Regions from separate parts of the Cytobacillus sp. FSL R7-0696 genome, predicted to be linked through region 1. Evidence: predicted binding sites of a transcription regulator. Region 1 holds the regulator's gene; the other holds the start of a gene.
What was found. The regulator LexA, encoded in region 1, represses DNA repair genes until DNA is damaged. The targets are predictions, from matches to a motif close to CGAACATATGTTCG.
Positions count from the first base shown of each region.

Region 2: the regulator LexA is predicted to act here: its motif matches at 2,296-2,309, upstream of MKX29_RS13550 (YolD-like family protein).

Region 1 is NZ_JBBOWA010000001.1:4,337,506-4,353,647, reverse strand. Features, by position in the region: gene mutL (DNA mismatch repair endonuclease MutL) at 1-793, shown strand, start outside; gene mreBH (rod-share determining protein MreBH) at 914-1,924, opposite strand; gene miaA (tRNA (adenosine(37)-N6)-dimethylallyltransferase MiaA) at 2,233-3,198, shown strand; gene hfq (RNA chaperone Hfq) at 3,227-3,457, shown strand; gene spoVK (stage V sporulation protein K) at 3,747-4,697, shown strand; gene MKX29_RS22165 (trimeric intracellular cation channel family protein) at 4,832-5,440, opposite strand; gene hflX (GTPase HflX) at 5,681-6,937, shown strand; gene MKX29_RS22155 (methionine gamma-lyase family protein) at 6,956-8,230, shown strand; gene MKX29_RS22150 (MerR family transcriptional regulator) at 8,411-8,821, shown strand; gene glnA (type I glutamate--ammonia ligase) at 8,863-10,197, shown strand; gene MKX29_RS22140 (hypothetical protein) at 10,498-10,800, shown strand; gene MKX29_RS22135 (hypothetical protein) at 11,059-11,400, shown strand; gene MKX29_RS22130 (hypothetical protein) at 11,668-12,015, shown strand; gene MKX29_RS22125 (DUF4257 domain-containing protein) at 12,589-12,873, opposite strand; gene lexA (transcriptional repressor LexA) at 13,070-13,717, opposite strand; gene yneA (cell division suppressor protein YneA) at 13,849-14,181, shown strand; gene MKX29_RS22110 (YneB family resolvase-like protein) at 14,196-14,861, shown strand; gene MKX29_RS22105 (DUF896 domain-containing protein) at 15,310-15,540, shown strand; gene tkt (transketolase) at 15,699-16,142, shown strand, end outside.
Region 2 is NZ_JBBOWA010000001.1:2,606,191-2,622,332, forward strand. Features, by position in the region: gene MKX29_RS13530 (hypothetical protein) at 110-307, shown strand; gene MKX29_RS13535 (DUF6414 family protein) at 291-1,226, opposite strand; gene MKX29_RS13540 (hypothetical protein) at 1,331-1,516, opposite strand; gene MKX29_RS13545 (hypothetical protein) at 1,580-1,930, opposite strand; gene MKX29_RS13550 (YolD-like family protein) at 1,935-2,264, opposite strand; gene MKX29_RS13555 (LexA family protein) at 2,387-2,608, shown strand; gene MKX29_RS13560 (helix-turn-helix transcriptional regulator) at 2,620-2,829, opposite strand; gene MKX29_RS13565 (FtsK/SpoIIIE domain-containing protein) at 3,001-4,326, shown strand; gene MKX29_RS13570 (replication-relaxation family protein) at 4,274-4,843, shown strand; gene MKX29_RS13575 (hypothetical protein) at 4,840-5,256, shown strand; gene MKX29_RS13580 (N-acetylmuramoyl-L-alanine amidase) at 5,976-7,058, shown strand; gene MKX29_RS13585 (TetR/AcrR family transcriptional regulator) at 7,164-7,718, opposite strand; gene MKX29_RS13590 (SDR family oxidoreductase) at 7,836-8,633, shown strand; gene MKX29_RS13595 (lysine N(6)-hydroxylase/L-ornithine N(5)-oxygenase family protein) at 8,695-9,999, opposite strand; gene MKX29_RS13600 (lmo0937 family membrane protein) at 10,160-10,306, shown strand; gene MKX29_RS13605 (ABC transporter substrate-binding protein) at 10,661-11,632, shown strand; gene MKX29_RS13610 (iron ABC transporter permease) at 11,637-13,622, shown strand; gene MKX29_RS13615 (DUF72 domain-containing protein) at 13,948-14,793, shown strand; gene MKX29_RS13620 (YunC family protein) at 14,855-15,157, shown strand; lysine riboswitch at 15,282-15,466, shown strand; gene MKX29_RS13625 (Na+/H+ antiporter NhaC family protein) at 15,639-16,142, shown strand, end outside.

The DNA of each region.
Region 1 (16,142 bases):
AAGAAAACCATTTAAAGAGATCGAGCGAGAAAGGAAAGCAACAGAAGTACAATTCATCCAAGAAGATTCAGTAACACCAAACGAACAGGTAAAAAATACGATCTTTGAAACGGCTCCTGCAATAGAAGTTTATGCTCCATCTAAAGAAGTGGACTTACAAGAAGAAGAAAATATAACGCTTGCAGAAGAAGAGGAATTCGTGCTTCCTTCAAGAGTCCCAGCGATGTATCCGATAGGTCAAATGCATGGTACGTATATTTTTGCACAAAATGATAATGGTTTGTATATCATTGACCAGCATGCGGCTCAGGAAAGAATCAAATATGAGTTTTTTAAGGAAAAGGTTGGGAAAGTAGAAAGTGAATTACAGGAGCTTTTGATACCAATGACCTTTGAATATGCGAATGACGATGTGATAAAGATTGAAGAATATAAAGACGAACTTGAAAAAGTGGGGGTTTTCTTAGAGGAGTTTGGCCACAACAGTTATATCGTTCGTGCTCATCCACAATGGTTTCCTAAAGGAGAGGAACAAGAAACGATCGTGGATATGATAGAACAATTGTTGAATATGAAACGAGTGGATATAAAAAAACTGAGAGAAGAAGCGGCTATCATGATGAGTTGTAAAGGTTCCATAAAAGCAAATCGCCATTTACGTAACGATGAAATTCAAGCATTACTTGATGAGTTACGACAAACGAATGATCCTTTTACTTGTCCTCATGGTCGCCCAATTATCATTCATTATTCTATATATGAAATGGAGAAAATGTTTAAGCGTATTATGTAAGACCAGCTTTAAAGAGGCCTTTGTTTTAAGAAAGATACAGGAAAACCACGCTAAAACGCTTATGTTCACATAAAAAGAGAGAACCGCAAAATTAGTGATACGCGGTTCTCTCTTTTTTAATTATTTCGCATTGGCTGTTTGTAATTTGTCCATGTATTTTAATGATTTTCCTGTTCCAATTGCGACGGATTCTAACGGATTTGGAGCAAGGTGAACAGGCACATCAATCTCTTGACTGATCCATTCTTGCATACCGTTAAGTAAAGCTCCACCGCCAGTTAAAATGACTCCACGGTCAACGATATCACCGCTTAATTCAGCAGGGCTATCTTCTAAAGTTGCTCTTAGTGCTTCTAAAATACTGAGTAACGCTTCTTTCATCGCATCTCTAATTTCAAATGAAGAAAGCTCAATGGTTTTTGGTAAACCAGTAACTAAATCTCTTCCACGTATCTCCATTTTTAATTCATCATGGTTAATCAGCGCATGGCCAATTTCAATTTTAATATTCTCTGCTGTTCTTTCACCAATAAGTACGTTATATTCTTTACGCACATACTGAATAATATCATCGTCTAAACGGTCTCCGCCAATACGGACGGAGTGGCAAGCAACTACACCACCGAAGGAAATAATCGCCACTTCAGTTGAACCGCCACCTATGTCAACTACTACATTTGCGACTGGCTCATCGACTGGCATACCCGCGCCAATTGCTGCTGCAACAGGTTCCTCAATAACGAAAACTTTTTTTGCACCGGCGTTTCGTACGGCGTCTTGAATCGCTCTTCTTTCAACACTTGTCGACCCGGAAGGTGTACAAACAACGACACTCGGCTTTCTAATTGAGAAGCCACCAGCTTTTGCAGCCTTTTTCATAATATGACGTAACATTTCCGTCGTTGTATCGAAATCGGCAATTACCCCATCTTTTAATGGTCGTATGGCGACAATTCGTCCCGGTGTTTTTCCAATCATTTCTTTTGCTTCAGAGCCAACTGCAAGCACTTTTTTTGTTTCTGTATCAATCGCAACAACAGAAGGCTCATTGAGAGCGATTCCTTTTGCCTTACTATAAACAAGTATATTAGCTGTTCCTAAATCGATTCCAATTTCAGCATTTCCTATCATTATCAATCACCTAATTTCCTATAATTCTGCTTCGTCTCAATCCTTTTTCATAAGACCATATTCATAAGACATCTTATCTTAAACTCCGCTTTTTATAAGGTAACATGAAACGACTATAGAAGCCTGAATGTAAATAAAACGTTATAAAAATGTAATCTCCACTGTAAAAAAGAATCGAATCCGCAATAAAAAAGGTTTAATTTGTAGAAAAAGGGTGAATAATGTTTGAGTATTGATTGTCTTTTTTCCTTCCTATGCTTATGGTACGATAAGGTAGAAATTGAAAGACTAAAAGGCAGTGTGAGTGAATGACAAATCAAAAAGAAAAAATTATTATTCTTATAGGACCTACTGCTGTAGGGAAAACAAAAACAAGTATTGAACTGGCAAAAAAATATAATGGTGAAATTATTAGTGGTGATTCCATGCAAATTTACAAAGGTATGGACATTGGTACAGCTAAAATAACGAAAGAAGAGACAGAAGGTATCAGCCATCATTTAATTGATATTAAAGAGCCAGATGAAAGTTTTTCGACAGCTGAATTTCAAACAATTGTCAGAGAAAAGATAACTGAAATCAGTAGTAAAGGGAAGTTACCCATTATTGTAGGGGGGACGGGACTATATATACAATCCGTTCTATTTGACTATCAATTTTCAAATGCCCCCTCAGATGATGATTTTCGATATCACTTAGAGAAAAGGGCGAAGGTTGAAGGGAATGTTTGTATTCATAAGGAATTACAGGTGGTCGATCCGGTATCTGCGGGAAAAATACATCCGAATAATATTCGAAGAGTGATTCGGGCTCTCGAAGTATACCATTGTACGGGAAAAACGATGACAGAGTGGCAAAGTAAACAGGAACTTGAATCGGTATATAATGCCGCTGTAATCGGTTTAACAATGGATAGAGATCTTTTGTATAAACGGATTAATCAGAGAATAGATATGATGATGGATAATGGCCTATTGGAAGAGGTGAGAGGGTTTTGTGATAAAGGATTGCAAAACTGTCAGTCCATGCAAGCGATAGGATATAAGGAATTCTACCCTTATTTTGATGGTTTGATTACTTTAGACGAGGCTGTTGATCAGCTAAAGCAAAACTCACGAAGATATGCCAAAAGACAGCTAACCTGGTTTCGTAATAAACTGGATGTTAGTTGGATAGATATGAGTGAAGCTCTCGATTCAAAGGGTTTTCATAAAAAAATAAATGAAATTTATGTAACGATTGAAGGAAAGCTGAAAATTAAATCGAATACATAATAATAGAGATAAAAGAGGAGGATTTGTAATGAAAACATCAATCAATATCCAAGATCAATTTCTAAATCAATTGCGAAAAGATAATGCCAATGTGACAGTTTTCTTATTAAACGGTTTCCAAATTAGGGGGCAAGTAAAGGGATTTGATAATTTTACTGTCCTATTTGAATCAGAAGGAAAACAACAACTTGTTTATAAGCACGCGATTTCAACATTTGCTCCTCAACGAAATGTATCGCTAGATATGGAACAAAAATAATAAAGTTGCTTCGTCGAGTCCGCAAATGATGCGGGCTTTTTCTTATGCTTTGACAATCTTGTTGGAAGAAATTCGGTTAATCTATAATTTATATTTAATTATTAACAATTTTGTTTTCACTAAAAAAACTTTAATGATTTTCCTCCAAATTGAATATATATGAACAAGAAGACTCTAACTTCTAATAATAGAATAGGCTAAATAGCGACTTGAGATAACGACTAGGCTTTTGTCACAATTAAGGCAATCTTAGCGTATACTGGTGCAAGAGAATGTGAGGTGAAAGCTATTGGATCAGCCGATTCGTTTGAAAAATAATGGACAAATCAGTATTGTACTAAATTCTCAAAAAAGAAAAGCCTTAACAAAGGAAATACCCGAACCGAATGTTGTACAAAAAACCTTACAATCAGAGCATCTTGCTCTTAGAGAAATTGAAGAAGAATTAGCTGCCTTAGTTGGCATGGAAGAAATGAAGAGAATGATTAAAGAAATCTATGCTTGGATCTATGTGAACAAAAAGCGAGAAGAAGCAGGACTGAAAGCGGGAAAGCAGTCCCTTCATATGATGTTCAAGGGAAACCCTGGTACAGGGAAAACAACGGTAGCAAGGTTAATAAGTAAGCTATTTCAAAAAATGGATGTTTTGACAAAGGGGCATTTGATCGAAGCTGAAAGGGCTGACTTAGTAGGAGAATATATTGGCCATACAGCTCAAAAAACGAGAGATTTAATTAAGAAAGCAATCGGAGGCATACTTTTTATCGATGAAGCTTATTCCCTCGGTAGAGGAGGGGAAAAGGATTTTGGTAAAGAGGCAATCGATACATTAGTGAAACATATGGAAGATAAACAGCATGATTTTATACTGATTTTAGCCGGATATTCAAAAGAAATGGACTATTTTTTATCTTTGAATCCGGGTTTACATTCTAGATTTCCGCTTGTTATTGATTTTCCAGATTATTCAATTGAACAACTAATGGAAATCGGGCAAAGAATGCTGAAACAAAAAGAGTACGTACTTAGTAGAGAAAGTGAAAGGAAATTAAAAGATCACTTACTTTGGGTGAAAACAGTCTTAAATCCACAAACATTTTCTAATGGAAGATATATAAGAAATATTATCGAAAAGGCAATACGTGCACAATCCATGAGGCTTTTAATGCAAAGTCATTATGACCGCCATGAATTAATGACTATTAGAAGCAACGACTTAGTTTTTGAAGAAGATGATTGACTTTGTTTTAGCTCCGATTAATTTAGGAGTTTGTTTTTTGTTATTAATAGAGATGCAAATTGAAAAAAGCAGAGCCGGTCTCCTACCTCTTATCGTGGGCTGAAACGTGGCTCTGTTTTTTTACTATTTTATCTTTAATTTAACTTGAATTGTTTTGTAGGAAGTTTCCATTTATAAGTGTAAGATAATACTCTAAGGGCGGTAATTGTTATGAATAATATAATGAGTTCTACTGCAGATGTGAAAATGTTTAATCCGATTAATAGCCCAGTAATAATCGCCCAAACCGCATAGATTTCTGATCGTAATACCAAAGGTTTTCTTTGTGCTAATAAATCACGAATCATTCCACCACCACTACCGGTTAATACTGCGGCAACGATAATTGCGCTTAATGGATGATTCATATCAGCAGCATAAAGTGCACCTTGTATAGCAAATGCTGATAATCCGATGGCATCAGTGAAGTTCCCCCATTTATGCCAATGCTTCAATAAGTGATGGGGAAAAATAATAATCAATGTAATAGACAAGAGGGCGATTTGAAAAAAAGTTCCCTGTTCCCATAATGTTGAAACGGGTACCCCAATTAATATATTACGGATGGCTCCCCCACCAAAGGCAGTGACAATACCTAAAATATAAATGCCTAATATATCATAATCTTCTTCCATTGCTACGATAGCACCGCTAATGGCAAAAGCAATTGTACCAATCATACTTAAAAAATCCCAAGTTAACATCACATATCACCACACGTTCTTAAAATCCTGCAAAAACACAAACATATAGATTTTAACATGAAAAAGCATGAAATCAATGATTTTCAATAAATAAATTTTTGTGGTAAACAATATTTATTGATACTTAGCAGGGACATTTTGGATAACCGGAAATTTTCTCCCTTTAACGTAAAGAATAATTAGTGAATTACAAAAGAATTTGATATGATAATGATATGTTAAAAAGAAAGTAGGGCTTTAATGGAACAACAGTCTTTTAAAGAAAAAGCGATACTTGTCGGCTGTCAAACGACTGAAGACGATTTGCAATATAGTTATTCAATGGATGAGCTTGTGTCACTAACAAAAACAGCTAAAGGTGAAGTGATTACAAGTGTTGTACAAAAAAGAGAGAGAATTCATCCATCTACATATATAGGAAGAGGGAAAGTTGAAGAAATATCACGCCTACAAGAAGAGACCGAAGCAGATGTGATTATTTTTAATGATGAACTATCTCCTAGTCAAGTTCGTAACTTATCCGAAGTCATTTCGGCAAGAATTATTGATCGAACCCAGTTGATTCTTGATATTTTTGCGGGCAGAGCTCGTTCAAAAGAAGGGAAACTGCAAGTTGAACTAGCTCAATTAAAATATTTACTACCGAGATTATTGGGACAAGGAACAGCACTTTCACGACTAGGCGGGGGAATTGGGACAAGAGGTCCAGGTGAGACAAAGCTTGAATCAGATCGCCGTCACATACGAAGGAAAATTGATGATATTGATAAGCAATTGAGGGCAGTTGTTCATCATAGGAAGCGTTATCGCGAAAGAAGAAAGAAGAATCAAGCACTGCAAATCGCCTTAGTAGGTTATACGAATGCGGGTAAATCGACACTGTTTAACCGTCTAACCGAAGCTGATTCCTATGAAGAAAATCAATTATTTGCCACACTTGATCCAATGACAAGAAAAATGTCTTTACCAAGTGGATATACAGCCCTTTTAACCGATACAGTTGGATTTATACAAGACTTACCGACTACGTTAATTGCAGCTTTTAGATCTACTTTAGAAGAAGTAAACGAAGCGGATCTCATTTTACATGTAGTTGATATGTCTAATCCGGACTACACCCAACATGAACAAACCGTACAACAATTAATTGATGACTTAGAGCAGGAAGAGATTCCACAATTGATTGTTTATAATAAAAAAGATGAAGCACATGAAAGGTTCATTCCAACAAAAGGTAGGGACACGTTACAAATGAGTGCATTAAATGATCGTGATCTCCATTTGCTAAAAGAAGCAATTGAACGAGCGATCACCCAATTAATGGACTCGTATACTGCTGCAATCCCTGCTTCAGAAGGAAAGTTATTATCGCTCCTAAATACGGTGACTATTGTGCGGAGTAGTGAGTTTATAGAAGAAAAACAAATGTATTTGGCTAAAGGTTTTTACTTCAAAGATCATCCAATCACACAAATGCTAAATCATTATAGAGTATAGAAAGTAAAGGTGTAGATCATGTTCCAAAGCTTAATAAATGGAGAATCTCTTTCTGAGATTGTTCAAGAAGTAGAAAAAAAAATTTCTTGTGTGACACATAAAATAGAGGAAAGAATAGATGAGAATCAATTTCGGGTTCTGCAGAGTTTTCAAAAACACCGTGTAAGTGATAGCCACTTTATACCCTCGACGGGATATGGTTATGACGATGCGGGTAGAGATACTTTAGAATTAATCTATGCAGATGTCTTTGGTGGCGAAGCCGCATTGGTTAGACCACAAATCATTTCTGGTACTCATGCTATATCCACTGCGCTATTTGGTATTTTACGACCGGGGGATGACCTTTTATATATTACGGGTAAACCTTACGATACGTTAGAAGAAATCGTCGGTATAAGAGGTAAAGGGGTAGGGTCTCTAAAAGAATTTCGTATTGGGTATGATGCGGTTGAATTGCAAGCGAATGATACTGTTGATTTTGAGGTAATCAAAGAAAGAATGACATCTTCAACAAAGATGGTTGGTATACAACGTTCAAAAGGTTATGCGGAAAGACCATCATTTACAATAAATGAAATAAAAGAAATGATTCATTTTGTTAAGTCCATCAACCCTGAAGTCGTTATCTTCGTAGATAATTGTTACGGTGAATTTGTTGAAGAGATGGAACCTTGTCATGTTGGTGCCGATTTAATGGCCGGTTCCCTTATTAAGAACCCTGGCGGTGGATTGGCGAAAACGGGTGGTTACATTGTTGGAAAAAAAGCCCTTGTAGAAGCCTGCTCTTATCGATTAACTTCCCCTGGCATTGGAGCGGAAGCTGGAGCATCACTATATAGTTTACAGGAGATGTATCAGGGCTTTTTCTTAGCCCCTCATGTAGTGGGACAGGCTTTGAAGGGAGCGGTTTTTACAGCAGCAATCCTCGAATACTTTGGGATGAAAACTAATCCAAGATGGGATGCAGAGAGAACAGACCTAATACAATCAGTACAATTTGGTGAAGCTAAAATGATGGTTGCCTTTTGTCAAGCGATTCAATATGCATCCCCAATCAACTCTCACGTTACTGCTTATCCAGCATATATGCCAGGATATGAGGATGATGTCATTATGGCTGCGGGTACTTTTATACAAGGAGCAAGTATTGAGCTTACAGCAGACGGTCCTATTCGGCCCCCGTATGAAGCATATGTTCAAGGTGGATTAACCTATTCACATGTAAAAATCGCCATTTGTACAGCCTTAGACCAATTATTAGAGAAAGACCTCATTCAAAAGTATCAATAAATATAGAGAAAGGAGACGGATATATGCTGCCTCCTTTCAGTATTAGGAAAAAAGTTTGAAAATTTCATGATTTCCATGTGATAAAACATAACATTTTGTTGACAGATTATCTAACACGACATATAATAGGATATAAGATACAAAGAAATTAAAAGTAAAAGAATGAAGGAGGAGAGATGGTTGACTGGAAGTGAAATACGTCGTTCCATGCCGCTCTTTCCAATTGGCATTGTGATGCAGCTGACTGAGCTAACAGCAAGACAGATTCGCTATTATGAAGAACACCAATTGATTACTCCAGCTAGAACGGATACGAATAGAAGGCTATATTCATTGAATGATATTGATAAATTGCTAGAGATCAAAGATTTAATTGATCAAGGGGTCAATATGGCGGGAATAAAGCAACTATTCACAGTGAAACAACAACAAGAGATGGATGAACAAGCATTTAAGAAGCAAGAAGAAAAAGTGAGACACGATTTGTCAGATGACGAATTGAGAAAGCTTTTGCGTAAAGAATTTATGCAAGCAGGTAGGTTTACTCGATCGTCTTTAAGGCAAGGTGATTTATCACGCTTTTTCCATTAAAATAAAAAATCTTTTCTTGACTTTAAAGGAGGAAACACAAGGTGGCAAAATTCACTAAAGAAGATATCAGACGTATTGCTGAAGAAGAAAATGTTAAATTTATTAGATTGCAATTTACTGACATTCTAGGAACAATTAAAAACGTAGAAATTCCAATTAGTCAGCTTGAAAAAGCTTTGGACAATAAAATGATGTTTGATGGTTCCTCAATTGAAGGTTTCGTTCGCATTGAAGAATCCGATATGTATTTATTCCCAGACCTAGACACATGGGTTGTATTCCCTTGGACGGCGGAAAAAGGAAAAGTAGCTCGTTTAATCTGCGATATTTATAATGCAGATGGTACGCCATTCGCGGGAGACCCTCGTAATAACTTAAAAAGAATCCTTAAAGAAATGGAAGACCTCGGTTTTACAGACTTCAATCTTGGACCTGAACCGGAATTCTTCTTATTTAAGTTAGATCATCAAGGTGAACCAACTTTAGAACTTAATGATAATGGTGGTTATTTTGATTTAGCTCCGACTGACTTAGGTGAAAATTGCCGTCGTGATATCGTTCTTGAGCTTGAAGAAATGGGCTTTGAAATTGAAGCTTCTCACCATGAAGTGGCTCCAGGGCAACATGAAATCGATTTTAAATATGCTGATGCACTTACAGCATGTGATAATATCCAAACATTTAAATTAGTGGTTAAAACAATTGCACGTAAACACGGTTTACACGCAACATTTATGCCAAAACCATTATTCGGTGTGAACGGATCAGGTATGCACTGTAACGTTTCATTATTTAAAAATGGTGTAAATGCATTCTATGATACAAAAGGTGATTTAGAACTTAGTGATACAGCACGTAATTTTATTGCAGGTATCATTAACCATGCACCAAGTTTCACAGCTGTAACAAATCCAACCGTAAACTCTTTCAAACGTTTAGTGCCTGGATATGAAGCTCCTTGTTATGTTGCTTGGTCTGCAAGAAACCGTTCACCACTTATTCGTATCCCAGCATCACGTGGTGTCAGTACACGTGTAGAAGTACGTAGTGTTGACCCAGCTGCCAATCCATACCTTGCAATGGCTGTTCTTCTTAAAGCTGGATTAGATGGTGTGAAAAACAACCTAACACCACCAGCTCCAGTAGATCGTAATATCTATGTTATGAGCAAAGAGGAACGTGAAGCTGAAGGTATTAAAGATCTTCCAGCAACACTTTATAGCGCGCTAGAACTTCTCAAACAAGATGAAGTAATGGTTGCTGCACTTGGTGAGCATATTCTTGAACACTTTATTGAAGCAAAAGAAATTGAGTGGGATATGTTCCGTACGCAAGTTCACCCATGGGAACGCGAGCAATATTTACAAATGTATTAATAGATAATACCAAAGTGGTTTTTTCAGACTGTAGGTAAACTCGGTGTAATCGAGGTACCTACAGTCTTTTTGTATTTAAAAATAGAAGAAAGTAAAGCGGTGAGGATCATCCTTGAGGCGTTTATTATGAACCTCTTTACATTTAATTTATAGAAGTAGCCTTAACATCTGATTTTTTATAAAACTTAAGAAGATGTCATATCAAATATAAAATGGTCTTTTAACAAGGTAATATAGCCCGTACAACTCTTCATCTTCCACATATAGTATTAACATAATCAGAGAAAGGAGGATGAGAATATGGGATATAATAATCAAAACTATTCAGACTCATACGGATATGATCATAACGATTGTGGATGTGATGAGTTCTTTAGGAACATTTCCCGTGGTGAGGATGTGAAAGTATTCCTTAAAGGTGGCGGCCATGTGTTCGGAGAGTTTATCGATGTTCGTGGAAATTTAGTTTTCCTAGCAAAAGCTAACTGTAATCGTCACGATGATCGTCATGATGATCGTCACAAAGATTGTTGCGACAAAAAAGATCGTGTAAGAATTACTACGATCTGTTGTGATGATATCATTGCAGTTGAAACTCGATAGTAAGAGTCCTTTTTATGAGTCTAAAAGAAGTTAATGCAAGGGTTATAATTGCTTCGTATCATCATTCAACTAATTAATAGAAACTAAAAAGGGTCTCAGTTAAAAGCAGCCATAATGGCTGCTTTTTTATAGGTTTGAAAAACAAAAAGATGGTCCACAGAGAAAATAAAATGGTCTTTCAACAGGGGGATATAGCCCGTACAACTCTAAGACCATCCACATATAGTATTAACATAATCATAGAAAGGAGGAAGAAAAATGGGATGTAATAATAATTTCTATGGAAGAGGCTCAAGATATTCAGACTCATATGACAACAACAATCACGGTTGTGGTAATTACAGTAAAAACGACAACAAGGATTGTGGTTGTGATGAGTTCTTTAAGAATATCTCCCGTGGTGAGGATGTGAGAGTATTTCTTAAAGGTGGCGACCATGTGACAGGAGAATTCGTTGATGTTCGCGGTAATTTAGTTTTCTTAGCAAAAGCTAACTGTGATCGTCACGATGATCGTCACGACGATTGTTGCGACAAGAAAAATCGTGTAAGAATCACTACGATCTGTTGCGATAATATCGTTGCAGTTGAAACACGATAGTTAGGAGTTTCTTTATTGTGTCTTAGCGGATGCAAGGGCTATAACTGTTTAGTATTAACATTCAACTTGGTATCTATTTAATAGATACCAAAAATCGAGTCCAAAGCAGCCATAACGGCTGCTTCTTTATTTTATAGTTAGGTTTGACAAACAAAAAGAAGGTTCACAGAGAAAATAAAATGGTCTTTTAACAGGGGGATATAGCCCGTACATCTCCAAGACCCTCGACATATAGTATTAACATAATGATAGAAAGGAGGAAGAGATATGGGATATAATAATTGTTTTTTTGGAAGAAGACCAAGATATTCAGACTCATATGGATATGACAACAACAATCATGGTTGTGGTAATTACAGCAAAGATGACAATAAGGATTGTGGCTGTGATGAGTTCTTTAAGAACATTTCCCGTGGTGAGGATGTGAGAGTATTTCTTAAAGGTGGCGGCCATGTGTTCGGGGAGTTTATCGATATTCGCGGTAATTTAGTCTTCCTAGCTAAAGCAGACTGTGATCGTCACGATGATCGTCACGATCATTGTTGTTGTGACAAGAAAGCTCGTGTACGAATTACTACGATCTGTTGTGATGATATCGTTGCAGTTGAAGTATAAGGAACTTAGGAAACCCGTAAGTTGAAAGTGCTTTTACTTTGTTTTAATGGAAGCTAATATATGGGAAAATAACTATTGCTGATACTAAAAGGCATATTCAAATGCAGTTTTAGCGGCAGCTTCAGACTGTAGACAAACTCCTTATATGAGTTTGTCTACAGATTTATTAAGATTAGGAAGAAAATTTATAAGTATTGATGCGGATAATCGAAATCAATAAGAAATAGTATTTTGTTTTAGTTACCAATCAATTGAATAATTAGCATTTAATCCAGTTAGCCATCTGTTTTTCATGAAAAATGCTTTATTTTTTATTTACCCATAAAACATCATGTTTAAAAACAATATTTCGTATTGAATTGATGAACCGTACTTCAGGAGAGTGGTTCTATGTGCTGTGTAAGACATACATATGACAATTTAAGAAGCTACTCAACGTTAAACAAAATGGTAATGTGTTATATCCCTTCCATAAAGGTGAAACAGACTGTTTAAGCGGGAAGTTAGTTGTCTAGATATAATTAAATCTTGTTATATACAACAAAAAACCGTTCATAAGAACGGAATAAAATTTTATTCTTGATCTTTTACTTTTAGGGTATCTAATAATTTTAAGATACCCTCACCTCCCATACCAGATACGAGAGAGATGATGAAAACAGCAGTGGGGGAATCCGGTGTTGTTGTCACAATGACAAATACGGACGCCAGTCCTCCTAGTAAGATGTCTTCTAAGAACCCTAAATAAATGAATTTTTTTGTCATCCGTGGCTTGACTAGTTTGCCTAATCTCTGCAAATGTCCTGCAACACCGACAATTCCACCAATCAACGCAGCGAAGAGAATGTTCATTAACATTTTTCCTTCACACTCCTAAAGCCGAGATTTTTTTGCGACCTTAGGTTGATTCTTGGTGTAAATTTCATTATAATATATTTTTGTCTCCATGTAATGATTCTATTTTACTGAATTTTTCAAATTTTATAATTGTATGAGTAACATATAAAGATAATTGCAACTATTAAAAAGGAGTGTCAATAATGACACTCTTTTTTTAGTGTATTTGGCGATAAACACCAATTACTTTGCCTAAAATAGATACATTGTGCAGGATAATCGGCTCCATGGTAGGGTTTTCTGGTTGCAAGCGGATAAAGTTCTTCTCTTTAAAGAATCGCTTAACGGTGGCCTCATCATCTTCTGTCATAGCAACCACGATTTCTCCATTATTTGCTGTTTGTTGCTGCTTGACTATGACATAATCACCATCTAATATGCCAGCTTCAATCATACTTTCTCCCATAATTTCAAGCATGAAGATATTTTCATCACTCGGAGCCATTCTTTCAGGTAAAGGAAAATATTCCTCAACATTCTCAATCGCAGTAATGGGGTGACCAGCAGTAACCTTACCGATAATAGGAACATTCACCGTTTGCACTTTAGGAATTGGGTTGCTTTCTTCTAAATTTAATACTTCAATGGCACGGGGTTTTGTCGGATCTCGACGAATAAGTCCTTTACTCTCTAGTCTGGCTAGATGGCCATGTACGGTTGAACTTGAAGCAAGTCCAACAGCTTCACCTATTTCCCTAACGGAAGGTGGATAACCTTTTTGTTTTACTTCATCTTTTATAAAATTCAATATATCTTGCTGCCTCTTAGATAATTTCACGCTATCACGCACCTTCGTCAATTTCATTAAGATTATTATACCATCAGTAGTAAATAGATACAAACATAAGTTCGAATTTTCTTATTGACAGAAACAAATGTTCGCATTATACTAAAATTATCAAATCGAACATATATTCTATTCAGGGGTGGCAATTAATGATAAAACAATTGTGGAATTCTTATAGTTATGCTATTATTCTTATCGCTTTTAGTTTCGGTATGGCTTTCTTATTATTTTTGAACACTGGTAATGCAAATCAGGTGGAATATGTAAAAGTTGAAGTAAAACAAGGAGATTCTTTATGGAAAATGGCGGAGGAATTTAAAGATGCCCATCATATGTCTTCTAAAGACTTTGTTGCTTGGGTAGAAGAATTTAATCATATACATTTAGGTAAAATACATCCTGGTGATAAGGTGTATCTTCCCATTACAGATGGTGAAATAATATCTGAAACAAATTTAGCTAGTGTGATATTAGAAGACTAAAGGAATGAAAGAGAATGAATGTAATTATATATTGCAGAGTGAGTACGACGAAAGATACCCAGGAAACGTCTCTTGCTAGACAAGAGGAAGAACTTTTACATTTAGCGAGAATGAAGGATATGAATGTGGTTGAAGTCATACGTGAGAAAGCAAGTGGTTATGATTTAGAAAGAATTGGTTTGTTGCAATTATTGGAGTTACTTAAACAAAATCAAGCAGAGGCTGTTCTTATTCAAGATGAAACCAGGATTGGAAGAGGAAATGCTAAAATTGCCATCTTACATTGTATACTTAAGGAAAATGGGAAAATTTATACTATTGCCCATAATGGAGAATTGCAACTTTCAGATTCTGATTCTATGGTATTACAAATTGTTAGCATGGTTGAAGAGTATCAAAGAAAACTACATAATGTAAAAATAAAAAGAGGGATGCAAAAAGCTGTTCAAAAAGGCTTTCGACCTGAAAAGAATTTAAAAAACCAAGGAAATATAAACGGAAGAGAACGAATAGAGGTACCAATAGAAGAAATAGTAAAATTGAGACAAAATAACCTTACTTTTGCAGAAATTGCTGCAACGTTAAGAGGCTTTGGTTATAAAATATCTAAAGCGACAGTAAACCGTAGATATAATGAATATATAGCTGATATAGAGCAGGTGGATAATGAATCATCATGATATAGGCCTAATAAGTTAAGTTGATTAGTTGTAATTTAACTTAAAGACTAAGAAATTCTGGTACTGATTCCAAGATAAAAGCATACTGAAAGATCCTTCAATCGTTCATGAGTTCAGACATGTGAATTGTGAATGGTTATTTGTTTGCCGAGGATTCATCCATGTTTTTTCATTTAACGTTAGTGAAAGTATTATTCCCTTATTCCCCTTATTTACATACGCACCCTACATTAAATAATTCTCACATTTTTAAGTTGAGAACACTGCTACATTGCCATACCTAATAATAAAGCAATACGATACCAACTTATTGTCCTCTGAAATGATAGTGAAAAGCATGAGTGTAAAACTGCTTTCTTGTAAAATCCATTCATATTTAGTAATATGGCTATTAAGTATCTTCTCCATATGGAATGAAGACTTTTTGGATGGGAAGGAGTGTAACATAATGATTTCAAAAGAAAAATTGGCGAGAATTAATTCGCTTGCTAAGAAAGCGAAAACAGAAGGTTTATCAGAATCAGAGGCAAAGGAACAATCTAAATTAAGAAAAGAATATTTAGAGAAGTTTAGAGCTTCTATGTTAAATACATTAAAAGGTGTTACTGTTATTGACCCTGAAGGTAATGATGTTACACCAGATAAGTTAAAACGTGAACAAAATAAACCACTTCACTAAGATTGTGTTTATAAATTTTTAAAAGGAAACTGTCACGAACAGTTTCCTTTGTTATTGTTTATATGACAATTATATAATTTTTTACCTTTCTGGTTGTAACTGAAGGTGAAAGTCTATTATATTTAATTTGTAGGATATATATTGAAAGGATGTCGTTCATGTTCAACAAAACAGATGCTTTATCAATTAGTGCCATAAGAACATTGTCTATCGATGCAGTCGAGAAGGCAAACTCTGGTCATCCAGGAATGCCAATGGGAGCTGCGCCAATGGCATATACCTTATGGACAAAGTTTATGAATCATAATCCCAAAAATCCTGATTGGTTTAATCGTGATCGCTTTGTGTTATCTGCAGGTCATGGGTCTATGCTTTTGTATAGTCTCCTTCATTTATCGGGATATGGTCTTTCTTTAGATGATATTAAAGAATTTCGTCAGTGGGGTAGTAAAACACCAGGACATCCTGAATATGGCCATACACCAGGTGTAGATGCGACAACAGGTCCATTAGGACAAGGAATTGCCATGGCAGTAGGGATGGCAATGGCAGAAAGCCACCTATCAGCTGAATATAATAAAGATGGCTACAATGTAGTAGAC
Region 2 (16,142 bases), 1.7 Mb from region 1:
CCAAATCAGAGAGGGGCTTTATCATATTTATTAACCATGCATATTATAATAAAAAAGAGTTTGATTAATTTTTAACTGGATAAGATAATATTAAAAAGGAGTGTTAAATATGTTTAAAAAAGTGAAAAAAATATTCTCTGAATCAAATCATAAAATAGATAAAATTAAGGTTAAACACGAAAAAAAAATGAAGTCAAACAAGGAATTTTCAGATAGCGTACAATCATCTATCAAAGAAAAATCAAAAGAATTTGATAAAGCTATGCAAGAAAAGTCAAAGAAGTTTTATTTTATTCATAATAAATAGCGATAGGAGTTACGATAAAATTATTCTCTTTGATAATTCCAAAGGCATTTAAAACTATGTCTAGCATCATATTTGGCATAAAATCGAAGTTTTCTTCGTTGAATTGAGAGTTATCTGTACCATCATAAACTTGCTCTTTCTTTCCTACAACTCTTGCCAAAAACTTTACTTTGCGATATCTATTTGGTCTGAAAGATAACGACTCCATAGATTCACGCAAGTATTCCTTTTTTAATAATCCAATTTCGTTATTCGCCTTAAAGACAGCTAGATCCCCTAATAAATCAGTGGCAAACCCACTTATCTCCGACATATATTCAAGTAAATTAAATAAAGGTTTATTATTCTCATAAGTTTGAACCATTTTTTTGGCTATAATTATTTTTTCTCGATCTTCAGCATTGGGTTTAGCTTTAGTAGCAAGTTTTTTCGCTTCTTTCATTTCTATTCCCGATCCCTTAAATTCAAACATAATAGAAGTTTCGAAGAAGTTAGCATCCAAAGTTTTCTTTAATAAATTAAAGTCTAATAGTTTGTATTCGGATTGTCCTAAGAAAATATCTCCATCTGTAAGAGTATTTATTTCTTTTAGTAATTTTTCCTCTTCGAGTTTTTGTATTAAGATATTTAATGCATGATCATGAAAAGCTTTATTTAACACATCCTTTTGTCCTTCTAACATAGACAATGATGCACCAGCTAATTCTTCTTCAGTAACTCCGACTGAGGATAAGAACCTTGCAATACCAAAGAATAAGCTTCCTTTTAAGTCAGTATGATCTTTGGTTATACTATGAGTATTCTCAACTTCTGTCTTTTGTTTTTGTAGTTCTGCCGTAAAATCGTTTATGATTCCTTCATCCATTTGAGATAGAATGGAGTTCATTATTTCAGTATCTAGATAAATTATCTCTTTCATACTATAAGTCTCCTTAAAATTAGAAATTTATAGTTATTTTACCACAAATTGATAATGTATTATTTATATAAAGAAAAAAATAACCCTTCTCAAAAGAGAGGGATCTAAATTTTAGAATGAAGTTGATTGTTAATAAGTCTTTTAGCTTCTGCAATAGTCTCTTTAAATGTAACTCCTATACATTTAATTTCTAGTTCTCCTTTTTTGGCAGTTACTGTAACTGTATTTTCATCTGCATAAATATGATAAGTAACGCCATCATCAATAAATCCCAATGTCTCATATTTCATTAAAACATACCTCTTTCCTATAATATGCAATTATATTAACAAAAAATAGGTAAAAAAGTCCTGTTATTTGCTCAGGTAAAAGTTTAAAAGTTCCTCACATTTATTCCTGATCCTTGGATTAAAATAATTATGCTGCTCATCATATCCTTTATAGTGAAACTCATACATAGTAAACGATTCGTCATGTCCAATCTGGTTTACTCTCATATTCCCTTTCCTCATCTTATCTTTAACCTCCTTCAGGTCACGCTGAACGTTCTTTATTGTATTTTCCATCAAAGTAATATAAGGCTGTATAATCTTAAACGGGGACTTCTCAATGATTTTTAAATCTCTTTCAAGGATGATAATAATCATCGGTAAGTATATAGCTTGCTCTAGCACATCACGATCAGCTTCATTAATCCTAGTCATGTTGTTAAACCCTTTCGACTGATATCACTTCATTAATGTGAAATTTTAAGATTTTTAAATCGTTCGTTTCTAAGTGAATGTACATATTAATATGATCAATTTTATCGACTATGCCCTCATAGGTTTTTGTGAACCCATCAACCCAAATGGTCATTTTGATTGTAAGGGTGTAGGTTAATGATTCCATCGTTATTATCTGTATTTCCTCAAGTTCTTGCTCATCTAATTCTGGCTTCTTCATTTTTTCATATTCACGTGGTATCTGTTTAAGTAATTGAGTATGTTCGGTCATAAAGAATCCTTGCCACTTCATCTTTCCGCGGTCTCGTATCATCTAGAATCCCTCCTTATGCACTAATTTTATACAAACATTTGTTCGAAAACAAGTTGAAATAGAACGAATGTTCCTGTAAAATTATGTTTAAAGGAATACAAAAATAAAAAAAGGGGTTAATTATGCGAAAACTAACATCTAGACAAAAAGAAGTGTTAGAAACATTAGAAAAATACGTTGCAACAAATCATTATCCACCTTCATATAGAGAGTTAAGTGCTTTGGTTGGACTAGCATCTTCATCCACCATAAGTGGGATTTTAAATAAATTACGAGAAAACGGTTATGTAAGCTGGGAAGATGGAAGACCGAGAACATTAAAAGTAATTAAGACCGCCTCATAAAAGAGGTGGTCTTAATTTTTGTTTTCTTCTGTAAGTTCTCCCCATAAATCTTCAACTGTGGTATTGAGTGCTCGTGCGATTTTAATAGCGTTTTGAACATATGGCGTTGTTTCTCCCTTTACGATCTTACTGTAAGCAGTACTAGTAATCCCAATTTTTTTAGCAATATGAATTTGAGATACACCAGTTTTTTTGTGCCATTTACTTAATTTAGTCTCCATTTAATCACCCATTTAAACAATTCTATAAAAAATATCTTTGTCCTGTTTATTTTTTTGTAATAAGACAAATTCGTATATACGTACACTTTACCATTCGGTAAGATATTCGTTTTCAAATTCGGTTGGCGCACATTAATACGAACTAAGGGACAATAGAAGTCTAAAAGGCTGATGCAGTCCTATCAATTGACGTTTATCTTGCAACTATTACTACGTAATACAAAAGGAGATGGTGGTGTGATTTTCGAAATTGTATCGACCACTTTAATGGGGAGTTTAGCAGGTTACTCATACCTCAAAAAATCCAGTCTTAGTAATGATGCTGACAAGATACAAAGGATATTTAACAACGCTGGCCTTTCAATCAGGGAAGAAAGGAAAGTGAAAACAATTCGTCTTCAAAAGAAAAGAAAAATTGATGGAGGGATGGAGTATATTTATCAACTGCCACTTGGAATGTCTTCTAAAGATGTAATGGATAAGACGCATGTATTAGAGGATGGTTTGAATATTAAAGATAACTCGATTGATTATTCCTTTGCCGATTTGCTTTCCCTCAAGCTCAATAAGGACATTATTAAACAGATTAAAAATCTAGGTAAAAAACAAAAAAAGAAAAAAGAAATTGAGATATCATTTGATGGCATGCTACGTATTAAAGTTTACAATCAGGGATTTGCAGAAAAGTATATATGGGATGATAGCCTATTAAAGAAAGATACCTGGTCCATACCAGTCGGCCATACAAGGACATCAATCATACATCACAATTTTGACAAAGATAAACACCTTATCATCGCTGGCGCCACTGGTTATGGGAAGAGTGTGTTTCTAAAGTTGGCAGTCACAACACTTATAGCACAACAACCAGAACACACACATTTACATCTCATTGATTTAAAAGGTGGCTCAGCATTTCAACGATTCAAAAATCTGAAACAAACGGATAATTTCGCACGTGATCCAGATGAAGCTAAACGGATGTTGCTAACCATTGACGAACAGATGACCAAGGACTACCAATCTATAGTAGATAAAGGATACGAAGATGTAACAGAGGCAGACATTAAGGAGAGGCATTTTATCTTTATTGATGAAGCAGCAGACTTAACTGATCATCCGGTTGCTATGGATGCAATAACAAGTATAGCTCGTAAGGGGAGGGGAGCAGGATATTATTTGATTTATGCCACACAATATCCTAGTGCTCAATCTATTCCACAACAAACAAAACGTAATATACCTATTCGACTTTGCTATGTACTAGATGATGCTACAGCATCGAATACTGCACTTGGTCAGACAGGTGCGGAACAATTACCGATGATACCAGGTAGAGGCCTATATAAAAATGTAAAGACTAATACCATTCAAACACCATTCATCAGTAATGATGAGATAACTAGACAGGTTTCGCCATATCTGGCGAAGGAGGTTATTAAATTTGAAGAATCAACAACGAATCGAACAGATACTTTTAAGCTTGAAGAAATGTGATTATCTCACTCGGGAGCAATTGCAACGAATGCATAAGCTTGGCAAAGATCGCAACGCTCAAAAAATTTTAAGAAATATGAACCAATACTTATCTCATTTTTCGGAAGATAGAAAGAAAGTTTATTATTTAAATACATCAGGTCGTGAGTTTGTTCAAGCTGATAAAGTAAGAAAGAAAACGGCACAAGTTAATCACTTTTTAATGCGTAATGACCTATACATTTCACTCGGTAGACCTACCACATGGAGCAATGAAGTCAAAATAACCCTCAATAATCTTTCCCTCATAACAGATGCAGCTTATATTCTTAATAAAATCCACCACTTTGTAGAAATCGATAATAAACAAACCATGCAAAAGAATGTACAAAAGATAAAAAAATACAGAAAGTTATCTACATTTAATCCACAATTTCAATTAGTTTGGGTGACAACTACTTTATATAGAAGAAACAGGTTAGAAAAGCTTTGCGAAGGTATGAACTATAAAATATATCTCTGGGAGGATTTAAAATGAAAACTCAAACGATGTCCGTTAACGAATTTATGTCTGGTTCTTATAAAAATAAAGAGAAAAAGAGAAACTGGAAAGGTGTTAGAAGAATAGGTACATCAATTGCCGTTCCCTTAATCATGGCAAAACCAGCGTTTGCTGCATCACCCGAAGCCATACCAGTAGGAGCTACCGAGTATCTTGGTGATAAGTCACTTGAGATATTGACACACGCATTAGATCCGTTAGTTGATTTGATGGTTGCATTGAGTTTCCCTATTTCTTCGGTTGTTGTAATTGGTTCGTGTTTTTTCTTCATGTTAGGGAAAAGTGATAGAGCATGGACTGGAATACAAAATGGAGCTCTTGGGTATGTACTTATACAAATTATGCCGATGCTGCTTAAGGTATTAAAAGAAGTTGGCAGTGCAATTTAATATATAATAGAAGAAACTAATTATTTTATTTTAGAAAGAGTATTCAAACGTGCCGATTTCGTGCCGATTCGAATTGAAAAAGTATGAATTCTGTTAAAAGGTATAACTTGTTTATTCAGGTAAACTCCTATTTTTAAAAGGATATGAAAAGGATAGAAATCCATTTTTAATCAAGTTCGAGATGGAAGGTTCAATTGGATAAATGCTTAAAACCCTTATTATATAAGGGTTTTTTGTTTGGAGTAAAATTATTCGTGCCGGTTTCGGGCAGATATAGATTTTTTCTCGTTTATTTTAGTATATGAGGCGAACTTTTTTAGTTCGTCTTCTTCTTTTTTTTGAGTTAAGTCAGAGGTTATTTATGGTTTAATCAGTCATGCTCTTTTTTGTAATTGTCTACAGAGTGAGATGAATGCAAGGAATTTTCCCACCCAAAAACCTTAGCAAGTCGTTCGTTATTGTCATAATTTTGAATGTCAATCATGTCTTAGGTTGCTACGCTATATTTTGGGGAGCAAAATGCATTTGTACTAACAACAAGGTTGAAACAATAGAGTAGCAAATGCGTCTTTTATACTCAGATCAGTAAATTGATCATTATATCTTTTCACTCCTCCATTCTATAGAGAAAATAGGCTTTCTATATGTATTTTTTATGAAGGGCTGTCCACACGGGCAGTCCTTTTTACTTATATATTATAGAAAGGAGAGTGTTTTATATGGTTAATGTGATAAAGCAGCTGGTATCTCAGGAAGTGGTTAATCAACGCTCTTATGGTAAAGGGAACACAATTCAATATATAACACCACATCAAACAGGAAATATGGGAATCGGAGCAAATGCACAGATGCATGCTAATTTACAGTCGAACTTAAATGCAAGACAAGCTAGTTGGCACTACCAGGTGGATGATCGCATGGCAATACAATCATTTGAAGATAATGTGATGTGCTGGGCAGCAGGAGATGGGCGAGGTCCGGGGAATACGGCGTCGATTCATATTGAAATGTGCATCAATGCCGATGGAGATTATGAACAGACAATCAATAATGGTGCAGCATTAGTCAAAATGTTGATGGACAAGTATGGGTTGGATCGGAGTAGAATTAAACAACATCACGATTGGTCAGGGAAAAACTGCCCCGCACAATTGCGCGCGGGTTATAAGGGCATTACATGGGAGGATTTTTTGAATAAAGTAGATGGGGTGCAGGAAGAGGAAAATTTCGGATCCCCTTCACCCGGTTCTAATCAGCCAAAACCAAAACCGGTTGAGAATGGAAATAGTATTGTCGACTATCTCAACGCACAAGGAATAGACTCATCCTTCAAGAATCGAGCAATATTAGCAAAGCAATATGGGATGAATAATTATCAAGGTACGGCGGCGCAAAACATTGCTTTATTAGAAAAAATCAAAAAAGGAGTGCCGAAGAAGCCGCAAACAGCCCCGAAAGCGAATCTGAATGTGGACGGAAAATGGGGAAAATCAACAACGAGAGCACTACAAAAAGCACTTGGTACTCCTGTTGATGGTATCATCAGTAATCAGCCGAAAAATAGTGTAACGAATGCCTTCTATGATGGAACGATTCACTTTGCTAGTGGAAAACAAGGAAGTCCAATGGTAAAAGCATTACAACGACTGATTGGTGCAAATCCTGATGGTTTTATGGGCCCTCAAACAGTAAGAGCGTTACAAATATATTTGGGGACGGTTGCTGATGGTGTATTAAGTCGTCCATCCCTCGTAGTAAAAGAAATGCAACGACGACTAAATGCAGGAACTTTTGTTAAATAAATGAACATAAAAAGCAAGGTTACTTTAATGGAAGTATTCACCTTGCTTTTTTATATTATTGCATAGAGGAATTCAATTGACTTGTAGCTGTCCTTAATGGAATAATCAATTTTCCTTAAAGTTCACCGTTTTCATGTCTGTATGTAAAGCTGACCAATCTGTCGTCCCTATCTTTCTTAATTCTAAAGCAGCTTCCTCAGGTGTCATTTGAAAAGAGTCGTATACCCATTCAGCCAGAAAGCCTACTGTCCCATAACTCGAAAAGGAGGCGTAGCTTTTATGGTTATATACATGCATCAATGCAGCAGATAGTTCTCGTGATAGATGGTGAATAAATTGTGGATTTTGAAACTGTTCTTTATAGAAAGATTGATAAAAAAAGACATGATTACATATATCCTTGGTTGTTTCCTCTACCTTTAAATGATGATTGTGCCTTTTTTTAGCTTGAGGATAAAACGCTAAAAATTCGTTGATAATGTCCTTTGAGAGTTGATCAAGTAAATCATATTTATCATAGTAATAGACATAGAAGGTAGAGCGACTAATGCCTGCTCTTTTTACAATCTCTTTTACTGTTATAGAAGAGAATGTCTTTTGATGTAATAGCTCAAGTAGTGCTGTGATGATATAAGCTTTCGCAGATGTATTTTGTAGCATTGTTTCCTCATCTCCTAAAATTGGACATTTAGAATGAAAATGTCGTTTGTTTGTATTGGCTTGTTTTTTTACAATTATAAGTGATAGTAAATTGAAGTATAACGGAGGGGAACATAAGTGACAAATGTACATGTGATAACTGGTGGCACAGGTGGCATGGGAAAAGCGATTGCAGAAGCGTTAAACAAGGAAGATATCTTTTTGCTCGCCGATGTGAATGAAGAGAGATTAAAACAGACCCAGCAAGAGTTAAATGACAAAGGAATCACTCAAGTACATTATCAAACAGTAGATATAACAGATCAAGAAAATGTTCGAGCATTGGCACAAACGGCTGATTCATTAGGTGAAGTAAAGTCCATCATCAATACAGCTGGATTATCACCGACGATGGCTGATGCGAAAAGAATTGTTGATGTTAATTTAAGAGGAACAAGTATCATTTTAGATGCCTTCTATGAAATCGCAAAAAAAGGGACAGTTGCCGTCTGTATTTCCTCAATGAGTGGGCATATGGTGCCAAAAGAAGGGCCGTATAGCGAAATACTAAAGGCACCGTTAGCTGAAGATTTACACGAGAAGATGGAGCCTTTCTATCAAACGAATTCTGGTGCTGCCTATAGCTTTTCGAAATTAGGTGTTTTATTAATTGTAGAAGACCAAGCATGGAGGTGGGGACAGAAAGGGGCGCGAATTGTTTCTGTTTCTCCAGGTACGATTAATACACCAATGGGTAGACAGGAAGCTAGTCAATCTGAGCAAATGAAGATGTTACTAGAAAAAACACCTTTGCAGCGTGAAGGAGAATCACCTGAAATTGCTTCAGCTGTTGCGTTTCTAGTGAGTGATGCAGCAAGCTATATTACTGGTACTGATTTAAGAGTCGACGGTGGCACTGTCGCTAACCTAAAATAAAAAAGAAACCCTGCTGAATAAACTTTCAGCAGGGTTTCTTTTTTGACTGTCTCAACATTGACTAGTGTTTCGGTGAAAATTGCTGAAAAACCGTTTTTGTTGGTTCAGGGTATATTTCTTTTCCAGCAATTGAATTGATGATTTTTTGATTTCTTAGAACAGATAGGCCTAGATTTGTTGCACTAGCACCGTGGGAATGCTCGATATTGGTTAAGGTATAGATATGATTTGTTTTCTGTTTCTTAAAGTCAATTTGATAATTTTCCGTTACTTTGAATCGTTTATTGTCTTCCCAAATGATTTCATCGGCAAATTGCGATAACCAATTCGGTAGGGCAGGTTTATAACCAGTTGCTAAGACGACCTTTTCCGTTTGATGAATAAATTTTTTCTCCTGCTGCCATTGTTGACAATGTAGATGGTACGTCTTCTCTATTTTCTCTATTTTCTGCGCTTCTGTTAAGGGTTGGATAGTTACATTGAGTTTTTCCCCACTAATAGAACGATGGTAAAGCAGGTTATAAATTTTCTTTAAAGTTTCGGGGTCAATGCCATTCCGTAGTTGATTTAAAGAATCTAATGCTTCTAGACGATGGTCAAAATCAAGTTGATGGAAATAATGAATATATTCAGGAGAGAAAAATTCTTTCCCTAATTTGGCATCTTCTTTTTGAAAAAGGCCGGAAGATCTTGTAAACCATGTTAGTTCATAATCGTGGTTTTTCTGATCTAACAATAAGTCGTAAAAAATCTCAGATGCACTTTGACCAGAACCGATTACAGTGACTGAATGACCACTTTTCAATTGCTTCTCATGAAACAAATACTCACTTGAGTGACTAATTTCATTGTTTGGCCAATCTCCATCTAATCCTTTTGGGACCATTGGTATACTGCCAGTTCCGATAATGAGATTTTTTGTTAAATAGTTGGATACTTCTTTTTTTAGTAGATTCTCTACAGTTACTTGATAAAGATGATCCTTTGTTTCTATCACATTTGTTACACGATGGCTGAAATAACAATGTGATAATTGATGGGCTACCCAACTACAATAGTCACTATATTCTTTGCGCGGAATGTTGAATTGGTTGAAAAAGTAGAACGCATATAAACGCTCATGAGTATGTAAATAATTGATAAATGTATATGGACTGGTTGGGTCGGCAAATGTTACTAAATCAGCTAAAAAGGGTGTCTGTAAATCTGTGCCCTCTATAAGCATACCTGGATGCCAAACAAACTCCTCTTCTTGTTCAAAAAATAATCCATCTATCTCTTTGACTCGATCAGTTAAAGCTGCAAGACTTAAATTAAAAGGTCCTAAGCCAATGCCAATAAAATCATAAACGACAGGTGTGACCAATAGTATCCCTTCTTCCATTAATAGGTGAAATATCTATTCTGTATTTTCCCTTCCTCTCATATATTCTAAACATAGAGAAAATGTTCTGGAGGTTTAAGTGTTTTTTTTCTGGGGTATGTAAGAGTATCGAACAAATACACAACAGAAAGGACAATGTAAAATGCTCTGGACGATTATCGGTATTTTAATTATTTTATGGATTTTGGGATTTAGCTTTGATGTCGCAGGAGGACTTGTCCACCTATTATTAGTTATTGCACTCGTCGTTTTAGTATTCCAATTAATTACTGGAAGACGTAGACCTTAACGGGACATCTGAGGGTAAATAATATAAGAACGAACGCCCACCTTCATTAAGGTGGGCGTTTTCTTTGTGTCGTTTGATTGAAGAAATGTTCATTCAAGATATGATATGGATTATATACGATTTTATTAAAGATAAGAGCATTGAATTTGATTAAAGAATGAATAGAAGTGTGAGCAATAAAATAGTGTATTGCCAAACGCTATTTTTTACATTAAAATGAGAATGATTATCATTGTTGAAAGGTTAAAATCAAATTAAATTCTCAAATGATTAGCTTTTAATATTTCGGAATTTTCTTCACTTTGAATGAGATTGCTGTGATAATTAATTTTTTTGGAAATGGAGCTTTGATTAATGAAAAAATTATATTTTATTATGCTTTTATTTGTACTCGTTTTAGCTGGTTGTATGCAAAAGGAAGAAGAGAGTAATAGTGGAGAAGAGAATAATAATAGTAATCAAACGATTGTCATTGAAGATGCGTCAGGTGAACGCAGCTTTGAAGGAGTTCAGGAGAAAGTAGTTGCTCTTGAATGGAGCGTTGCTGAAGAGTTATTAGCTGTTGGTGTACAACCAGCTGCAGTAGCTGATGTAGAGGGTTTTAATAAGTGGGTAACAATTGATGCTAAATTAGATGAAAGTGTTGTGGATATTGGTTTAAGAACAGAACCAAATATTGAAGAAATAGCAAAGTTAGAGCCCGATGTGATTATTGGTATGGAATATCAAGAACAGTTTAAAGCGGACCTTGAAAAAATAGCTCCTGTAGTGATTTTTGATAGTTCTACAGAGGAAGCTCAAAAAGACTTATATGCTTACATGTTACATACATTAAAGCAGACAGGTAAGCTAGTAGGTAAAGAACAAGAGGCTGACGAGGCAGTTGCTCATTTAGAGGAAAAAATGGCAGAAGCGAAAGAGAATATATCTGCAGCTCAATTAAAGACAAATGAATTTGTTTTTACACAAGCTTATTCTGCGAATCAAGCCCCGACCTTTCGATTATTTACAGAAAACTCAACGGTGAGCCATACACTTGAAGGTATAGGATTGACGAATAAAATACAGGATCAAGATCCACAGCCGAGTGGTTTTATTACAACAAATGTAGAGGGTGTATCTAAGTACGAAGAAGCTATATTTCTTCATACTGTACAAAAAGATGATCCGTTATTTAGTAATTTAGAAGGAAACAAAGCTTGGAATTCTTTATACTTTGTAGAAAATGATTTGATGTACGATGTAGGCGCAGGTGTGTGGACGTTTGGTAGTGTTCTTTCAATGGAAACTTTAGTTGATCATGTTGAAGAGACATTAGTGAAGTAATGTTATGAGAGTTAAACCCTTTCTATTATTTGCGGCATGTGTGCTCTTGTTTATTATTCTTGGTCTCATTCACTTGAGCCAAGGACAAGCTTCAACAGGCTTACTCAGCTTTTGGATGGAAGTATGGGATAATGAGCAGGAACTGAATTTTCTCCTTTATAGTAGAATGCCGAGGTTTTTAATTGGTTGTTTAGTTGGAGCTGCACTGGCCGTAGCAGGGATGTTATTACAAACAATGACAAGAAATCCGCTCGCAAGTGCAAGTACACTAGGCATTCATGCAGGAGCATTTTTCTTTGTTGTTCTTTTTTCCATTTTCTTTCCTTCTATAAATGGTGCCTTTCCATTTTTCGTGACGATGCTTGGGGGAATCATAGCCGCTTTAATTGTTAGTTTTTTAGTAGGTAGAGCATTGGATCCTATTAGAATCGCATTAACTGGATTGATAGTAACAATGTTGTTTTCTTCATTTACTAGTGCCCTGCAGCTTTTATATGAAAATGAAGTGTCCGGGTTGTTTTTATGGGGAGCGGGAACATTGTTACAGCTTGATTGGAGTGGCGTTCAATTTGCTTTGCCATGGGTTCTCTTCACTCTTCTTTTTGCCTTTATAATAGGTCATCGTTTTGACGCTTTACTGTTGGGGGAAGATGTAGCTGTAGGATTAGGACAAAATGTGATGATAAGTAAATTAATAGGTTGGGGCATTGCAATTATATTAGCTGCTGTCTCTGTTACAGTAGTAGGCCCCATTGGCTTTGTTGGTATTATGGCTCCACATATTGTTCGTTTAATGGGCTTTAGAAAGCATCGATCCATGCTAATAGGAAATATAGTGGTCGGTGCAGGCTTACTCATATGTGCTGACATCTTTGTTCGTATGATTTCTAGTATGTCCGAATTACCTGTAGGAGCAATGACGGCCATTATAGGAGCACCCTGGTTAGTCTATTTAGCCTTAAAGGTAAGTAGGAAAACGAGAACTGCTGGAGGAGCATTAGAGGGGAAAGTGCGAATTAAGCATATTAAAAGATTTTATCTCCTCATATCTCTCGCCGTTCTTGGATTAGTAGGGTTTAGCCTGTCGTTTGGGGGAACAAGTTTCACTAGTCTTTTAGAATTGCCAAGAGAATTGATGTATAATACCTTCGTTTGGGATTTTCGCTTGCCTCGAGTGGTCGTCAGCTTCGGAATTGGTATGATGATGGCAGCTAGCGGTTTAATGATGCAGACTGTTTTACGTAACCCACTTGCTGACGCTTCTGTTTTAGGTGTGACTTCAGGTGCAAGTGTAGTGGCGATGTTGGTTCTCATTGTTTTTCCTCAAGCCCCCTTTGTCCTTATTCCAATTGGTGCATTAATTGGTGCACTTGTTACAATGGGAATTGTATTGTTTATTAGTGCGCGGAGCGGTTATCAACCGATGATTCTATTATTAATGGGTGTTGCTATATCTGCGGTAGGTTCTGCTATTATACAGATTTTATTAGTACGTGCGAACCTTCATGCATCACAAGCTTTAACATGGCTTGCTGGTAGCACCTATGGGACAAGCTGGAGTGACCTAGTAATTGTGATGATAACATCGTTACTACTCTTTCCGGTTATTCTCTATATGGCCAATACATTCGAGATCTTATCATTGAGTGATGAACTATCCATTGGTTTAGGTGTGAAAACTAGTAAAATGCGTATGTTTATGATTATACTAGCTGTTATGTTGTCAAGCATCAGTGTATCAGTGGTTGGAGCAATTGGATTTATCGGTTTACTAGCTCCACATATTGCTAGACAACTGGTCGGTCCGAAGCTACTACAATTACTGCCATTAACCATAGTAATTGGCGGGATTTTACTTATTTCAGCTGATTTTCTTGGAAGAGTCGTTTTAGCTCCTAAAGAAATACCTGCTGGAATAATTGTTTCTTTAATTGGTGCACCATACTTACTTTATTTATTGAAGAAAACGAACAAAATCAAAGCGAGTTAATCTGTTTAATAAAAAATAATCTGAACAATGGTTCGGGTTATTTTTTATTTCTTTTAAACTCATAGTAAGAAACGGATATCTGATTTATACCATCTCCAGTAAGGTACTTTTTCTATATGCTTTTCCTTATTACTGCGTAAGGGTTCCTTTTTTGATACCGATGAGCAATCACAAAATGAGTAAAGTGCTAATGGAATGTTCTAAGAATTTTCTTTTCTGTTTTTGACTGATTCTTTTTCACTTATTTCATTGTGTTTCTTGTTTATGGTTATATCCTTTAGGTAAAATAATCAGTATGAAGATTATTGGTAGATGAGGTGATGGAATGATTAGGATTGGTTTAACTGGATGGGGAGATCATGACAGCCTATATACGGAGCGTGTATCTAACCGAGATAAACTATTAGAATATGGCGCTCATTTTCCAACAGTTGAGGTAGACGCCTCCTTTTATGCCGTACAGCCAGAAAGGAACGGGGAAAAGTGGGTGAGGGAAACGCCTGCTTCATTTAAATTTGTTGTGAAAGCTTATCAGGGGATGACGGGGCATCAAAGGGGAGAGATTCCTTTTGAGTCCAAAGAAGAAATGTTTGCTGCTTTTAAAGCGTCGCTTGCCCCTTATATAAGAGAAAATAAGTTAGCGATGGTCCTATTTCAATTTCCACCGTGGTTTAATTGTAAAAAGGAAAACGTTCAATATTTACGCTGGTGTAAACAGCAAATGGGAGAAATACCATGTGCTGTTGAATTTCGTCATCAGTCTTGGTATCAAGCTGTGTTTATAGAAGGTACTTTAAATTTTATCAAGGAAGAGAAATGGATACATACCGTTTGTGATGAACCACAAGCAGGGGAGGGCTCTGTTCCAATTGTAATGCATACTTGCGGACATCCAATTGTACTTGTCCGCTTGCATGGTCGTAATGTTCATGGATGGCAAAATAAAAAACAACCAAATTGGCGTGAAGTTCGCTATCTATACCGTTATAATCACAAGGAATTATTGGAGTGGGCAGAGCGATTAAAGCAATTACAAAAAGAGGCGAAGGACGTCTATGTACTATTTAATAATAATTCTGGTGGTGACGCAGCGGATAATGCAAAGGAAATTCTAGAAATATTAGGAATTGAATATGAGGGATTAGCTCCAAAACAACTCGGTTTATTTTAACTAATGAGTACACCGAATCTCTACCTATAACATAAATTGTTAAAGGGAAGGGGGGACGGTCATGGTTGAATTAAAGCCTGTTATTTTGGATGGTCATACGTTTATGACTGTATCCGTTGAGCTGCCAAAAACTAATTTGTTAGTTGTATCAAATGATAATGGATATATCATGTGTGGTGCATTAGACGTTGCGTTATTAAATGAAAAATTAAAAGATCGCCATGTCATTGCTGGTAGAGCCGTAGGGGTAAAAACGATTCAACAACTAATAGATGCACCACTTGAATCAGTCACTTTTGCTGCAGAGGAATTAGGAATTAAAAAAGGGATGATCGGAAGAGAAGCGCTATTAAGAATGGTATAGGTTATAGTATCCTACTATATCTTAAAAATAATAAATTTAAGTATATTTTAGGTTTTGATAGAGTTTTGCATAAATAATTATATTTTGATATAATGTATAACAATTGAATAATGCCTTATCAATCCGATGGGGTAGAGGCGCAAATCATCATTAGTAATCAATGTGAGGATGACAACAGTGAACTTTGATAAAAGGGAGATTTGCCGAAGCAAATAGGTACGTCAATATTTATTTGTTGGGGTTGCTCTAAATAGGAGTAACACTGTCATTATGGAGGTATATTAACCATAATGGGGAGCTACAGTCGTGATGGAGAATAACGTTACTTCTTGAAGGGTAATGATAGAATCTCTATCGTTACTCTTTTTTTATTATCAATTAAGGATCAAAGAAAAGTGGAGGATACCTTTCTCTGATCGTTAATTGATATGAGACGCATTCGTTCATGTCTATAGCTCCTATACTAATAGGAGGTCTTTTTATGACAGGTACATTTATTTCTGTGCTGCCACCTTTGGTAGCGATGCTTTTGGTTATACTAACAAAAAGGGTGATTCTCTCCCTTGGTTTAGGGGCGTTAACAGCAGCTATCTTAATTGGAGGATATCAACCGCTAGATACGCTACAAATATTTTTCTCGTCGTTTATAGCACTTTTCATAACAGATGAAGGGTTAAATACTTGGAATATATTCATTCTATTATTCTTACTTATTCTTGGTAGCATTACTGCATTTATTTCACTATCGGGTGGTAGTCGTGCCTTTGGTGAATGGGCAATGAAGCGTGTGAAAACGAGAGTGGGTGCACAGTTATTAACCGTAGTTTTAGGTATGATTTTGTTTATAGATGATTATTTTAATGCGTTAACAGTTGGACAGGTATCTCGACCTGTTACTGATCGACAAAAAGTATCACGTGTAAAGCTTGCTTATTTAATTGATTCAACATCCGCACCTTTATGTGTTATATCGCCTATATCAAGT